2 regions of the Mesorhizobium sp. M1334 genome follow, and region 1 is predicted to be linked to the other one. Evidence: predicted binding sites of a transcription regulator. Region 1 holds the regulator's gene; the other holds the start of a gene.
The links. Region 1 encodes PhoB, which activates phosphate uptake and scavenging genes when phosphate is short. Its sites were predicted from a motif close to TGTCATNNANCTGTCAT; they were not measured.
Positions count from the first base shown of each region.

Region 2: a site for PhoB is predicted at 1,902-1,918, ahead of olsB (l-ornithine N(alpha)-acyltransferase). Genes of this name have one in related genera too.

Region 1 covers NZ_JAMYLM010000002.1:552,509-559,822, reverse strand. The annotation lists gene pstB (phosphate ABC transporter ATP-binding protein PstB) at 1-292, shown strand, start outside; gene phoU (phosphate signaling complex protein PhoU) at 325-1,032, shown strand; gene phoB (phosphate regulon transcriptional regulator PhoB) at 1,049-1,738, shown strand; gene NKH17_RS06195 (ROK family protein) at 1,748-2,992, opposite strand; gene xylF (D-xylose ABC transporter substrate-binding protein) at 3,276-4,316, shown strand; gene NKH17_RS06185 (sugar ABC transporter permease) at 4,460-5,824, shown strand; gene NKH17_RS06180 (ATP-binding cassette domain-containing protein) at 5,840-6,640, shown strand; gene NKH17_RS06175 (CHASE domain-containing protein) at 6,770-7,314, shown strand, end outside.
Region 2 covers NZ_JAMYLM010000002.1:285,332-292,645, reverse strand. The annotation lists gene grpE (nucleotide exchange factor GrpE) at 232-867, shown strand; gene olsB (l-ornithine N(alpha)-acyltransferase) at 963-1,838, opposite strand; gene NKH17_RS04825 (PAS domain-containing hybrid sensor histidine kinase/response regulator) at 1,988-4,276, opposite strand; gene acuI (acrylyl-CoA reductase (NADPH)) at 4,361-5,350, opposite strand; gene lspA (signal peptidase II) at 5,402-5,878, opposite strand; gene NKH17_RS04810 (TrmH family RNA methyltransferase) at 5,905-6,768, opposite strand; gene NKH17_RS04805 (RsmD family RNA methyltransferase) at 6,769-7,314, opposite strand, start outside.

The sequences.
Region 1 (7,314 bases):
GCTCTGCATTGCCCGCACCGTGGCAGTGAAGCCGGAAGTCATTCTGCTCGACGAACCGGCTTCGGCCCTCGACCCGCTGTCGACGGCCAAGATCGAGGAACTGATCGACGAGCTGCAAGCCGACTACACGATCGTCATCGTCACCCACAACATGCAGCAAGCGGCGCGCGTGTCGCGCCAGACCGCCTTCATGTATCTGGGTGAACTGGTCGAGTTCGACCGGACCGAGAAGATATTCACGTCGCCCCGCGAGAAGCGCACGCAGGACTACATCACCGGCCGCTTCGGCTGAGCCGTTCCGATCATGCATATGAGGACAGGACCATGGGCGAACACACAGTCGCTTCTTTCGACGAGGATCTCGAGCAGATCAGCAAGCTGATCCGCGACATGGCCGACCTCGCCGGTTCGATGGTCGGCGGGGCGACCAAGGCCCTGTTGAATTCCGACAACGTGCTGGCGCAACGCGTCGTCTCCGACGACGCCATCATGGACGCGCGTCAACGCGAACTGGACGACCGCGCCATCACCCTGATCGCCAAGCGCCAGCCAATGGCTCACGATCTGCGCCATGTCGTCGGAGCGATCCGCATGGCCGGCGACCTCGAACGCATCGGCGACCTTGCCAAGAACATCGCCAAGCGTGTGAGCGCGGTCGGCCTCAGCGTCACGCCGCGCGACCTTTCGCATTCCATCGATGCGATGGCGCAGCTGGTGCTCATTCAGGTGCAGGGCGTCATCGAGGAATATGCTGCAGGCGATGCGGCCGCGTTGGCCAAGCTGCGTGCCGCCGACGAGCGTATCGACGTCAAATACACGTCCGTGTTCCGCGAGCTGTTGACCTACATGATGGAAGATCCGCGCAACATCACCGCTTGCACGCATCTGCTGTTCTGCGCCAAGAATCTCGAGCGGATCGGCGACCATGTCACCAACATCGCCGAAAATGCGTATTATGTGCTGACCGGCGAGCAATTGCCGGTCAATCGTCCGAAGCAGGACGAAACGACAATGTCCGCACCGGTGACATGATGGGGGTGCCCAGCCGATGATCGCACCACGCATAATGGTGGTGGAGGACGAGGAGCCGTTGGGCGTGCTGCTCCGCTACAATCTCGAATCCGAAGGCTACCAGGTCGAGGTGGTGACACGTGGCGACGAAGCCGAGATCCGTTTGCAGGAGAATGTGCCCGACCTTCTGGTGCTCGACTGGATGATACCAGCGGTTTCCGGCATCGAGCTCTGCCGCCGGTTGCGGGTGCGCCCCGAAACCGAGCGGCTGCCGATCATTATGCTGACCGCGCGCGGCGAGGAGAGCGACCGGGTGCGCGGTCTTTCGACCGGCGCCGACGACTATCTGGTCAAACCGTTTTCGACACCGGAATTCATGGCCAGGGTCAAGGCGCTGCTGCGCCGCGCCAAGCCGGAAGTGCTGTCCAGCGTGCTGAAGGTCGGCGACATCGTGCTCGATCGCGAATCGCACCGGGTTTATCGCAAGAAGAGCGAGATCCGGCTCGGGCCGACCGAATTCCGGTTGCTCGAGTTCATGATGCGGCATCCGGGCCGCGTCTTCTCGCGTAGCCAGTTGCTCGATAATGTCTGGGGCGAGACGATCTATATCGACGAACGCACCGTTGACGTGCATGTCGGGCGGCTGCGCAAGGCCGTCAACAACGGCCGCATGCCGGATGTCATCCGCACCATCCGCGGTGCCGGTTACGCGATCCGGGAAGATTGACCCGCCTGGTCAGGCGACGTTCTTTCTGACGCCGGGCCTCATTTGCGCGCCCGGCGCGAAAATCTCCTGGTCGACGAAGCTTAACGCCCGCATCGCGCAGCCTTCGCGGATCAGCGGCAATTCGTTCGGCTCGGTATCGAAGGAGATCGAGCCCGAGTGCTGGCCGCCGGCGGTCTGGGCGATGGCCTTGCGCAAGGCCGGCTCGATCAGATCGAAGGCGGCGGCACTGGCGCCGACCATCGCGACCGGTGCCGGATCGATCAGCGCGAACAGCGAGCCGAGACCGAAACCCAGCGCTTCGCCGGCCTTGCGGTAGGCCTCGCGTTCCGGCCCATCCTTCTCGCGCGCGCGGGCGGCCAGCGCGCGCATGTCGGCGTCGCTGACGTCGGCGACCGGTTCGCTGTCTTCGCTCATCTGCCTGGCGTTGCGCCAGATGGCATAGTTGCCGGCATAGGCTTCGATGCAGCCGCGCCGCCCGCACCGGCAGAGCGCGCCGCCCGGATGATGGATCATGTGGCCAAATTCGCCGCCCGAGGAATGCGTCCCGGTGAACAGTTCGCCCTTCAGCACAAGCCCCATACCGATGCCATGCGAAAGCAGGATGGCGATGAAGTCGTCGCGATAGCGATCCGGATCGCGCCAGCGCAAAGCCACCGCCATCATATTGCAGTCGTTCTCCACCGTGGCCGGGATGCCGAATTCGTCTTCCAGCAGGTCGGCAAAGGCGATGTCGGTCTGCGGCGTGATCGGCGACCACAGCATGGCGCGTGCAGGGGAGTCGGTAATGCCCTGAATCGCCAGGGCGATGCGGGCGACACTGCGGACGTCAAGGTCTGGGTCCTCAAGCCGGCGCCGGACGATGGCCATGCATTCGCGGATCAGCTCGTCGCGCGGCATGGTCAGCGTGTCCAGCCGGCGCTGTTCCTCGGCGACCACCTGTCCCGCATAGTCGATAATGGCGGCCGACAGGAAATTCAGTGACAACACCACGGTCAGCACCGCCGCCGCTTCCGGGTTGAGGGCGAGGCCGACCTGCGGACGACCGCGTTTCAACGAAACGGCCTCACTTGCCTTGCTCTCGGCGAGGATGCCTTCCCGTATCAGGTCGGAGGAGATCGCCGATATGGTTGAATGACTGAGGCCGGTGGTGGCTGCGATCTCCGTACGCGACGGCTGGCCGGCCCGGCGCACCGCCGAGATCACCATCGCCCGGTTGCGCCGGCGCAAATCGTCGTGGCGGATTCCGACCGACATCGTTTTGCTTTCCTCCCGGTTGCCGCGGCCGCTCATGAACCGGAAGCCGTCGGTAATGTCCGACAAATAGTGTCGGATGCGGCAAATAGTGTCAGATGCAGGTGGCGCTGTCATCGTTTATTCCGGCGCTCGAAAAAACTCGCACAGTCATCAAAATCCATCAGAATCGATGTTGACAGCAGCCGGAGATCGGGCCAGTATTTTTTCGAGGCTCGAAAAAATAGAGCTTCTAAGCTGGTCGTTGAGCAATTGGTCACGCCGTACGCGGCGCAGGGAGGATATGATGAAGAAATTCACGACCGCCATTCTGGCGGGTGTCGCCATGACGCTGGCGCTGGCGTCGGTGGCGCAGGCGAAAGACAAGGTCATCGGCGTTTCCTGGTCGAACTTCCAGGAAGAGCGCTGGAAGACCGACGAGGCCGCAATGAAGGCGGCCATCGAGGCCGCCGGCGACAAGTATATTTCCGCCGACGCACAGTCCAACCCCGGCAAGCAGCTCACCGACGTCGAGAGCCTGATCTCGCAGGGTGCCAATGCGCTGATCATCCTGGCACAGGATGCCTCGGCCATCGGGCCGGCCGTGCAGAAGGCACTGGACGAAGGCATCCCGGTCGTCGGCTATGACCGGCTGATCGAGAACAAGGACGTGTTCTATCTGACCTTCGACAACAAGGAAGTCGGCCGCATGCAGGCCCGCGAAGTCTTCAAGGTGAAGCCGGAAGGCAACTACGTCTTCATCAAGGGTTCGGGTTCCGATCCGAATGCCGATTTCCTGTTTGCCGGTTCGATGGAGGTGCTGAAGGAGGCCATCGACAGCGGCAAGATCAAGAATGTCGGCGAGGCCTATACGGACGGCTGGCTGCCGGCCAACGCTCAGAAGAACATGGAACAGTTCCTGACCGCCAACGACAACAAGGTCGATGCCGTGGTCGCGGCCAATGACGGCACCGCCGGTGGCGTCGTCGCCGCGCTGACAGCACAAGGGTTGGCCGGATCGGTTCCGGTCTCCGGCCAGGACGGCGACCACGCCGCGCTGAACCGCATCGCGCTTGGCACACAGACCGTGTCGGTGTGGAAGGACGCGCGCGAGCTCGGTAAGAACGCCGCCGAGATCGCCTCGCAGCTTGCCGACGGCAAGCAGATGACCGACATTGCCGGCGTGAAGGATTTCACCACGCCCGGCGGCAACACGGTCAAGTCGCTGTTCCTGACTCCGGTCGCCATCACCAAGGATAACCTCAACGTCGTCATCGACGCCGGCTGGATCAAGCAAGAAGAGGTCTGCGCCGGCGTGGCGGCTGGCACTGTTGCGGTCTGCAACTGATCCGTCGTTTCCAAGCGTAGAGAACGCCGCGGCTGTAATGCCGCGGCGTTTTTTCAAAAAGAATTGTTTTTCCGCTTCCGGCGGATAACTTCTAGGCTGCTTCCGGCATCCGCGGCAGACGGCAACCCGGCGGGAGAAACATGATGACCGACACGACTTCCAACACGCCGGTCGACAGCACGGCAGACCGGGCGCGGGAATCCGAGCTCGGCATCGTTGCCCGGTTTCTCAAGGCAACCGAGATCGACACCCGTATGCTCGGCATGATCGGCGCGCTGTTGGTCATCTGGATCGGGCTGCATGTCGTTTCCAGCGTACGGCTCGGCGTCAATCCGTTCGACTTCGACAGCCGGACCTTCCTGACGCCACGCAATCTCTGGAACCTCTCGGTGCAGACTTCCGCCGTGGCCATAATGGCCGCCGGAATGGTGCTGGTTATCGTCATGCGCAATATCGACCTGTCGGTCGGTTCCGCCGAAGGCCTGATTGGCGTGGTCATGGGCTTTGCGCAGGTGCATTTCCTGGTGCGAATGATCGGTCTGCAACTCGGCAACCCCTGGATCTGGATCCTGGCGCTGGCCATTGGCCTGGCGCTCGGCCTTCTTATCGGAGCGTTCCAGGGATACATCATCGCTTATCTCGAGGTGCCGGCCTTCATCGTGACGCTGGGCGGCCTTCTGGTCTGGCGGGGTGCCGCATGGTGGGTCGCCAGCGGTCAGACGATTGCGCCGCTTGATGCCACGTTCCAGCTGATGGGCGGTGGGCCGGCGGGTTCGATCGGCGCGCGATGGAGCTGGATCGTCGGAATTATCGCGTGCCTGGCGGTTGTGTTCATGCTGCTCAACGGGCGGGTGCAGCGCAAGCGGTTCCGCTTTCCGTTGCGCCCGATCTGGGCCGAGACGTTCCTCGGTGTCCTCACCTGCGCTGTCATCATGGGCGCCATATGGCTCGCCAATTCCTATCCTTGGCCGGTCGGCATCGTGAACAGATACGCGGCGGCCAACAATATAACGGTTCCCGAAGGCGGGCTGTTCATCGCCCATGGCATCGCCATACCCGTGCTGATGGCTGTGGCCGTCGGGCTGATCATGACCTTCATCACCAAGCGTACCCGTTTCGGCCGCTATGTCTTCGCCATCGGCGGCAATCCGGAAGCCGCCAACCTTGCCGGTATCAACACGCGTTGGGTGACCATGAAGGTGTTCATGATCATGGGCGTGCTGGCGACGATCGCCGCGGCGATCTCGTCAGCCAGGCAGAACTCGTCGACCAATGCGCTGGGCACGCTAGACGAACTGCTGGTCATCGCCGCCGCGGTCATCGGCGGCACGTCACTTGCAGGCGGCTCCGGCACGGTGCTCGGCGCCATGCTCGGCGCACTTTTGATGCAATCACTGCAGTCCGGCATGGTGCTGCTCGGCATCGATTCACCGCTGCAGAGCATCGTCGTCGGCGCCGTGCTGGTGCTCGCGGTCTGGCTCGATACCGTCTATCGCAAACGCATTTAGGGAGGAGGAACGATCATGGCCGACAAGACCGCTCCCACGGGCACGCCGCTGATCGACATGCGCAACATCTCGATCGCCTTCGGCGGCATTCGCGCCGTCGACGATGCCTCGGTCGATCTTTTCCCGGGCGAGGTGATGGCTTTGCTCGGCCACAACGGTGCCGGCAAATCGACGTTGATAAAAATCCTGTCCGGCGCCTATAAGCGCGATGCGGGCCAGATTTTCGTCAACGGCGAGGAGGCTTCGATCTCCAACCCCCGCGACGCCAAGAAGTACGGCATCGAGACGATCTATCAGACGCTGGCGCTGGCCGACAATGTCGATGCGGCCGCCAACCTGTTTCTCGGCCGCGAGCTGATGACCGGCTGGGGTACGCTCGACGACGTCGCCATGGAGGCCGAGGCGCGCAAGGTGATGGGCAGGCTCAATCCGCGTTTCCAACGCTTCAAGGAGCCGGTGGTAAAGCTTTCGGGCGGCCAGCGGCAGTCGGTGGCGATCGCCCGCGCCATCCTGTTCAATGCTCGCATCCTGATCATGGACGAGCCGACGGCGGCACTCGGGCCGCAGGAGACGGCGCAGGTCGGCGAACTGGTCAAGCAGCTCAAGGCCGACGGCATCGGCATCTTCCTGATCAGCCATGATATTCACGACGTGTTCGAGCTTGCCGACCGTGTCTGCGTCATGAAGAACGGTCGGGTTGTCGGCACGGCGCGCACAACCGACGTCACCCAGGACGAAGTGCTCGGCATGATCATCCTTGGCAAGTGCCCACCCGGCGCCATTCCGGGGCCGGGCGCGCTGAAGATCGCCGCATGAACGAGAATTAGCCGGCTAATCACAAGCCGCCAAAATGTGCCAGCCGTCACCATGCTTTGGCCTGGCCATTGTGTTGGCGTCGGGACTTGCCCATAAAGATGCCGAACCGTCCACGGGACGTATCAGCAATTGAAGAAGCTGTTTCCGACCGTCGCTTTTATCGCCGTCGCGCTGATCAGCCTGACGATGGCGGGCTTTGCCTATTTTGCCACCCAGGAGGCGGCCCGCATAAAATTCGAGGCGACGGCGGACGACGCGCTTAACCGGATCGAAAGCCGCATCGACCTGGACCTGTCGCTGCTGCGTTCGACCCGAGCGCTGTTCGACGCGCGCAATGGCGGTATCTCGCAAGGCGAGTTCAAGGCTTTCTTCAACGCGCTCGACATCGACAATAATTTCGCCGGCCTGCGCGGCATCGGTTTCCTCCGCCTGGCGAAAACTGGCAACGAGGCGGCGGTCGAGCGCGACATCCTGCACGATCACGGCGCAAGTCATCCGATCTACCCCGACACGAACTTACCGTGGCGTACGCCCATCGTGCTGTTCGAACCGCTGGATCCGTCCAACCAATCCAGCATCGGCTACGACATGTTCACCGGGCCGGCGCGGCGCGAGGCAATCGAAAAGGCGATGGCCGACGATCAGCAGCACGCCAGCGGGCTCGTGCAGCTCGG
Region 2 (7,314 bases), 270 kb from region 1:
AATCCTGTGTCGGCTTCGAAACTCCTCCAGGAGAGAAATGGTTCCCGCATTGTAGTAGCCTGGCAAGCAAAGCCGTCGGATACGGTAAAGTTTGAATTAAAATCGAAAAGTCTCCGCTGTTCGCCTTCCAGCCGCGGCAGCGGCTGCAGTAGCGCTTGCCCCTTGATTTTTGGCCGCCAAACCTCGATATCGGGCGCAAATCCACACCATCGAAAATGACGGGAAACGGCGATGAGCGACCAGGCAAAAGACGAACGCGCGCCCGATGAAGCCGAGAAGACCGAGGCTGCCGCGGAGCCAAGGGAAAGCGGCGTCGACAGCGACTATGAAGCGCTTGTGCGGCTTCTGAAGGAAAACGAAGAGCTGAAGGATCGCGCGCTGCGCGTCGCGGCCGACATGGAGAATTTGCGCCGCCGCACCGCCCGCGACGTCCACGATGCGCGTGCCTATGCGGTTGCCAACTTTGCCCGCGACATGCTTTCAGTGTCAGACAATCTGCGCCGTGCTCTGGATGCCATCCCGGAGGAGGCCAAGGCTTCGGGCGATGCCGGTTTCAAGGCGCTGATCGACGGCGTCGAGATCACCGAGCGCGCCATGCTGTCGGCGCTGGAACGTCACGGCGTGAAGAAGCTTGAGCCCGAGGGCGAGAAATTCGATCCGAATTTCCACCAGGCGATGTTCGAGGTGCCCAATCCCGACGTACCGGCCAACACGGTCGTGCAGGTCGTGCAGCCCGGCTATTCGATCGGCGAGCGTGTGCTGCGGCCGGCCATGGTCGGCGTCGCCAAGGGCGGCCCCAAGCATGTGGCGAGCGAAGCGCCGGTGGAGCCGGGGCCGGTGAATGAGCAAGCTGAGAAGGATGCGTAGGTTAGGGGAGTAGGGGATCAGGGATTAACGCTACGTCGGATAAAGTAGAGCAATTGCCTACTCCGGCCGTTACCTTCTCTCCCCTACTGCCCTACTCAGGCAGCAAACCGCTGCGCTTCTCCGCCATAATAATTGACGTAGCGGGCACCGATCTCCTTGACCGGCATCACCACGAACACGTCGACCGTCGAGAATTCACGGTCGATGACGCAGCCGTCGCCGATGCGCGCGCCGACGCGCAGATAGCCCTTGACCAGCGGCGGCATCGCGGCGATCGCCGCCTTGGTGTTGACGGCCTCGATCGGCATCAGGTCCATGGAACAATAGCGCCCGGCGACGGCGCGCACGTCCCAGGATGAATTCGTCCGGCAGTGGTGGGCAAGATAGGTCAGCGCCTCCGCATGTGCCGCCGGCACGGTGCCGTGGAACGACGCGCATCCGGTCATCACGCCGATGCCGTAATGGTTGATATAGGCCCAGATGCCTTGCCACAGCGCCTCGATGGTGCGCTTCGAGCGGTATTCCGGCAGAACACAGGAGCGGCCGAGCTCGAGGAAACGCTGGCCGGGATGCCGCGCGATCAGCTTGGTCAGCTCGAATTCGCCTTCGGAATAGAAGCCGCCGGCCGCCGCGGCAATCTCCTGCCGCAGCAGGCGGTAGGTGCCGACGATGCGGCGATGCTCGGGGCCGGAAAGCGAAGTATCGAACACAAGCAGATGATCGCAGAGGGGATCGAAGCGATCGGCATCGCGGCGGTCCTGCATCTGGAACAGGTCCTTCCTGGCACCAAGCTCGTCGTAGAACACCCGGTAGCGCACTTCCTGCGCGGCAGCGATCTCGGCCTCGTTGCGGGCGAGCCGCACTTCGAGATTGCCGATGCGGCCGAGCGATGCGCCTTTTATGACGGCATCGGCGTTCCGGCCGACGAGCAAAGGCCCGCTGGCGTTCGGCCGAGCATCACATTCCGGCATGACTGTATGCACGAGTGATTCTCCTTCGAGCCATCCCTCTTGGCACGGGGATACGGTGTAGGTGCAACAGGATTGTGACAGTACCGTGATACGGCTCTGCGGGCAATACTTCGTCGGCTGGGTAATCTATCAACCGTCTATGTTGTGCCTCAGGCGGCCACTTGCCCCTCGACGGCATGAACCAGGGCATCGGGGTCGAGCGGCTTGGTGACGAAGCCGCTGGCACCGTGAGCGAGCACGGCATGGCGGGTCTTTTCCTGGCTGTCGGCCGACAGCACCATGATCGGCACCGGCGGCACCGCGGTCTCCTCCTCATGGCGGCGGATGGCGGCGATGGCGTCCAGGCCGTCCATGACAGGCATGTGCAAGTCCATCAGCACCACGTCGTAGCGGTGCTTGTGGCCGGTGCTGATGACCGCCTCGACCGCGGCCTTGCCGTTGCCGACCACTTTCACGCGATGCCCGGCCTTCAGCAGCGTGGCGCGGGCCAGCATGGCATTGATGTCGTTGTCCTCGGCGATCAGCACCGACAGGCCCTGCTGGCGGGCGCCAATGGCATGCCCGGCCTGCGCGCCGCGCCTTTGCAGTTGCGGCTCGGCGATGACCGGTGCATGGCTGGTCAAAAGCACGCGCAGCAGTGTCTCGCCGCGCACCGGCCTCGCCAGGAAGGTGGCGTAACCATTGGCACGGAACTCGCCAAGCATGCCGCGGTCGGTCGGCGCGATCAGCGTCACTGCCTCGCACTCGGCAAATCCGCTCTGGCGCAGGCGCCTGAGCAGCCTGCCGTCGCTTTGCTCCATGGCAGCATCGATCAGCAGCACGTCACAGCCCTCGGCGAAAGCGGTGGCCTGGGCGGCGGCGGTGGCCAGATCGACCGTGCCGCCATTGGCGCGAATGGTGCGGGCGATGGCTTCGGCCTCGACCGGGTTCTTCGACACGATCACCGCATGCCGGCCCGACAGCGGGTTCTCGCGGATCTGCGGCGCCTCGACGGCGGAAATAGCGGGAATCTCGAAGACGAATTCAGATCCCTGGCCAAGGCGGCTCGAAACAGAGATGGTGCCGCCCATGGCGGTCACCAGGCGCTTGGAAATGGCAAGACCGAGGCCGGCACCGCCATGCGCACGGGTCGAGGTGCCGTCAGCCTGTTCAAAGTCCTCGAAGATACGCTCCATGTCCTCCTCGCGCAGACCGGGGCCGGTGTCGGTGATGGTGAAGCGGATGCGGTCGGTGGTTTCGGTGCGGACGCGGGCGATGCTTGCCAGGACGCCGCCGCTGTCGGTGAACTTGACGGCGTTGCCGATGAGGTTGAGCAGCACCTGCCTGACCCTGCCGGGGTCGGCGGTGATCAGCTGCGGCACGTCGGGTTCGACATGACAGCCGAGGCCGATATCCTTGGCAAAAGCCCGCGCCGCCAAAAGCTCGACGACATTGTCGGCGATCTCACGCACCGACATCGGCTGCGGTTCGGGGTCGAAGCGGCCGGCCTCGATCTTGGAGTAGTCGAGCAGGTCCTCGATCAGCGCCAGCAGCGCGCTGGCCGAGGTCGAGATGGCGCCGACATAGGTCCGCTGCTCGGGCGAAAGGCTAGTGTCGGCGAGAAGCCGGGCCATGCCCATGATGCCGTTCATCGGCGTGCGGATCTCGTGGCTGACGGTGGCGAGGAAACGCGATTTGGCCTGGCTCGCATATTCGGCCCGCTCGCGGGCGGTGATCAGCGAGGATTCGGCGCGCTTGCGGGCGGTGATGTCGCGGGCGATGGCGCGATGCGAAACGGCGCCGCTGTCCTTGTCGCGCACCGACAGCTCGATCCAAGAGAACCAGCGTGGACCGTCCGGCGTGCGAATGGCGACGTCGGTGGAACTCAGGCATTCATGGTCGGAAAAGGCGGCGTCGGGGACGATTCCGACATCGATGCCTAGTTCGGCCAGGGTCTTGCCGGCCAACTCGCGCTGGTCGGTTTCGACAAGGTCGGCGAAAACCTTGTTGGCGTAGACGATGTGGCCGTCGCGGTCGCGGTGGACGACGAGATCGCCGAGTGCATCGATCAGACCGCGAAAGCGCTCCTCGCTCTCCCGCATCTCCCACATGCGGTCGGCCAGCGTCTCGATTTCGGCGCGGCTGCGGGCGGTGGTGGCATCGAGCAGGGCCACCGCGCGGCGCTCGGTGCGCCTGTTGCGCAGATGCATGGCGAGCCCGGCCATGGCTGTCGCCAAAAGGCCGATGGTGATGAAGATCGGCGCTCCGGTCAAATGCGACAGGCCCGCCAGCACGACGATGGCGACCAGCGTCAGGAAGGACAGGCCTTCGCGGTTGGCGTCGGGTAATTCCGGCGCCAGCGGTGGCGCGGCGACAAGCTGCCGTGCTGGCGCCTCGGGGGCCGGCCCGTCGGCCCGTTCGGCTGGTTCCGCCGCTCTGATGCCGGGTTCCGCAATCATACGGAACTCCTGCCAGACAGAGCTTATCGAAGGTTGTGATTGATCGTTCGAATTTTAGCGGTCGCGCTCTTTTTCCCCGGGGGCTCACATGTCCACCACCACACGGCCGCGGATCTTGCCCTCGACGATGTCATGCGCGGAGCCGATGATGCCGTCGAAGCCGATGCTCGTCGACAGACTGGCAAGCTTTGCGTGATCGAGATCGGTGCCGATGCGGCGCCAGGCCTCGAGGCGGACCGCCTTGGGTGCCATCACCGAATCAATGCCGAGCAGCGAGACACCGCGCAGGATGAACGGGGCGACGCTGGCCGGCAGGTCCATGCCGCCGGCGAGGCCGCAAGCGGCGACGGCGCCGCCATAGGAGGTCATCGACAGAACGTTGGCCAGCGTGTGGCTGCCGACGGCATCGACGCCGCCGGCCCAGCGTTCCTTGGCGAGCGGTTTTGCCGGCTGGGCAAGCTCGTCGCGTGAAATCACTTCCGCGGCGCCGAGGTCGATCAGATAGGGGCTTTCGGTAGCGCGGCCGGTCGAGGCAATGACGTGATAGCCGAGGCTGGACAGGATCGAGATCGCGACCGAGCCGACGCCACCGGCAGCGCCGGTCACCACCACCGGACCACGATCGGGCACGATGCCGTGGCGCTCCAGCGCGATGACGCAAAGCATGGCGGTGTAGCCGGCGGTGCCGATCGCCATCGCATCATGCGGGCTCATTCCGTCCGGCAGCGGCACCAGCCAGTCGCCCTTGACGCGGGCGCGCCCGGCAAAGGCGCCGAAATGCGTCTCGCCGACGCCCCAGCCGTTCAATATGACCTTGTCACCCTTGCGCCAGTCAGGATTGGAGGACGAGATGACGGTGCCGGCGAGATCGATGCCCGGCACCAGCGGCCAGCGGCGGATTACCGGCGCCTTGCCGGTAATCGCAAGGCCGTCCTTGTAGTTCACCGTCGTCGCCTCGACCGCGACGGTGACGTCGCCCTCCATCAGGTCTGCCTCTGTAAGCTCGGTCACCGCGACCGACTGGTTTTTCTCGGCGTCGCGCGAAACGAGGATGGCTTTGAAGGTTTCGGGCATGTTTTCTCCTCGGGCTTGCAGATCAGAATGTGCGGCGCCAGGCGAGTGAGGTCAATCGCTCGACATTCCGCGCCGCCAACCAATGAGCTCATCGAAGACGACCAGCACGGCACCAACGGAAATGAAGGCGTCGGCGAGGTTGAAGACGGCGAAGGACCAGACCGGCGTATGGAACAGGACATAGTCGATGACATGGCCGTAGATTGCGCGATCGATCAGGTTGCCGAGCGCGCCGCCGACGATCAGTGCGAAGCCGATGCGGGCAAGCAGGTGGCCGGGCGGCGTGCGGGCCGCAAGATAGAGCACGAAAGCGACCACCAGAACCGCGACGACCACCAGGCCGGTGTCGCCGAAGGACGAAAACAGCGAGAACGCGATGCCGGTGTTGTAGGTGCGGTACAGCGCCAGGAACGGCAGCAGGTCGAGCCGTTCCTGAAAGGCAAGGCCGGTTTCGACGAGGTATTTCAGCCACTGGTCGAGCGCTATCGCGGCGATGACCAGAAGAGCGTACGGCCTCCAGGACTTCATGGTTTGCAGTTTCACGGTTTGAGATGTCACGATCTGGCGTCCTCCGGGCCGAGCTTCAGCGCGTCGCGCCGGATCTCGAACAGCATGACGCCGGTGGCCACCGCAAGGTTGAGTGAATCGGCGCGGCCGGCCTGCGGTATCCGCAGCAGCTTGTCGCAGCTTGCGGCAAGCTCGTCAGGCAGGCCTTGCTGCTCGTTGCCCATCACCAAAAGCACCGGGCCTTTTGAAAAATCGACCGAGCGGTAGTCGACCGCACCCTTCAGATGGGTGCCGGCGACGAGGCCGGGAAAGCTCGTTCGCCAGGCGAGAAAAGCCTCGGGCGACGCCTTGGCGACGGGCACGGCGAAGATCGAGCCCATTGTGGCGCGCACCGTCTCGACCGAAAAGGGATCGGTGGTCTCGCCGACCAGGATGACGCCCCTGGCGCCGACAGCGTCGACCGTGCGGATGACGGTGCCGAGATTGCCGGGGTCGCGAACGCGGTCGAGTGCTACCCAGACATCGCTGTCCTCGACGCGGATGTCCTTCAGCGACAGCAATTTCTGCGAGAACACGCCGACGACCATTTGCGGATTGTCACGGCGGGTGATGGCGACCAGCACCTTTTCCGAGACTTCAAGTACCGTGCCGCCGGCGGCGACCGTGCGCGCCGCGACCTTTTCGACTGCCGCGTTGCCACGTCCGGCCTTGGCGAAGACCAATGTCCTGATCGACCAGCCGAGATCGAGCGCGTCGATGACCAGCTTCAGGCCTTCGGCCATGAAGGCATTCTGCTGGTCACGGAATTTCTTCAGCGCGAGCGCCTTGATGTCCTTGATCAGCGGGTTGGCGAGGCTGGTGACTTCCTTCACCTGCCCTGGCGCGCCTGCGTGCCGTTCGTACGCACTCATTCAGGCCACCCAGCGCGAGAACAGCGAGGTCGAAAGCGCCCGACCGGCAGATTTCTCGCGGATGATCAATTCGCCCGACTCGACCGTGCCGCCCATGCCGGCGAAGGTGTCGCGCATCAGGGCATGGATCGCGAAAAAAGAGGCGCGGATCGAATAGGCGGTCAGTACCACGGCGAGCGGCTTCGGCGTCAGGATCGCGCGGCAGATGTCGGTCAGCGCCGGCAGGTCCTCGAACAACTGCCAGACCTCGCCTTTCGGTCCGCGGCCATAGGCGGGCGGGTCGAACAGGATGATGTCGTAGCGGCTGCCGCGGCGCTCCTCGCGTTCGGCGAATTTCACGGCATCGTCGACGATCCAGCGGATCGGCTTTTGCGACAGCCCAGCCATCTCCTGGTTTTCGCGTGCCCAGCCGATCGCCTTCTTGGAAGCATCGACATGGGTGACCTCGGCGCCGGCATGCGCCGCCACCAGGGAGGCAAGGCCGGTGTAACCGAACAGGTTCAGCACCTTCACCGGCCGTTTTGCCGCCGCGATCAGTCCGGCCAT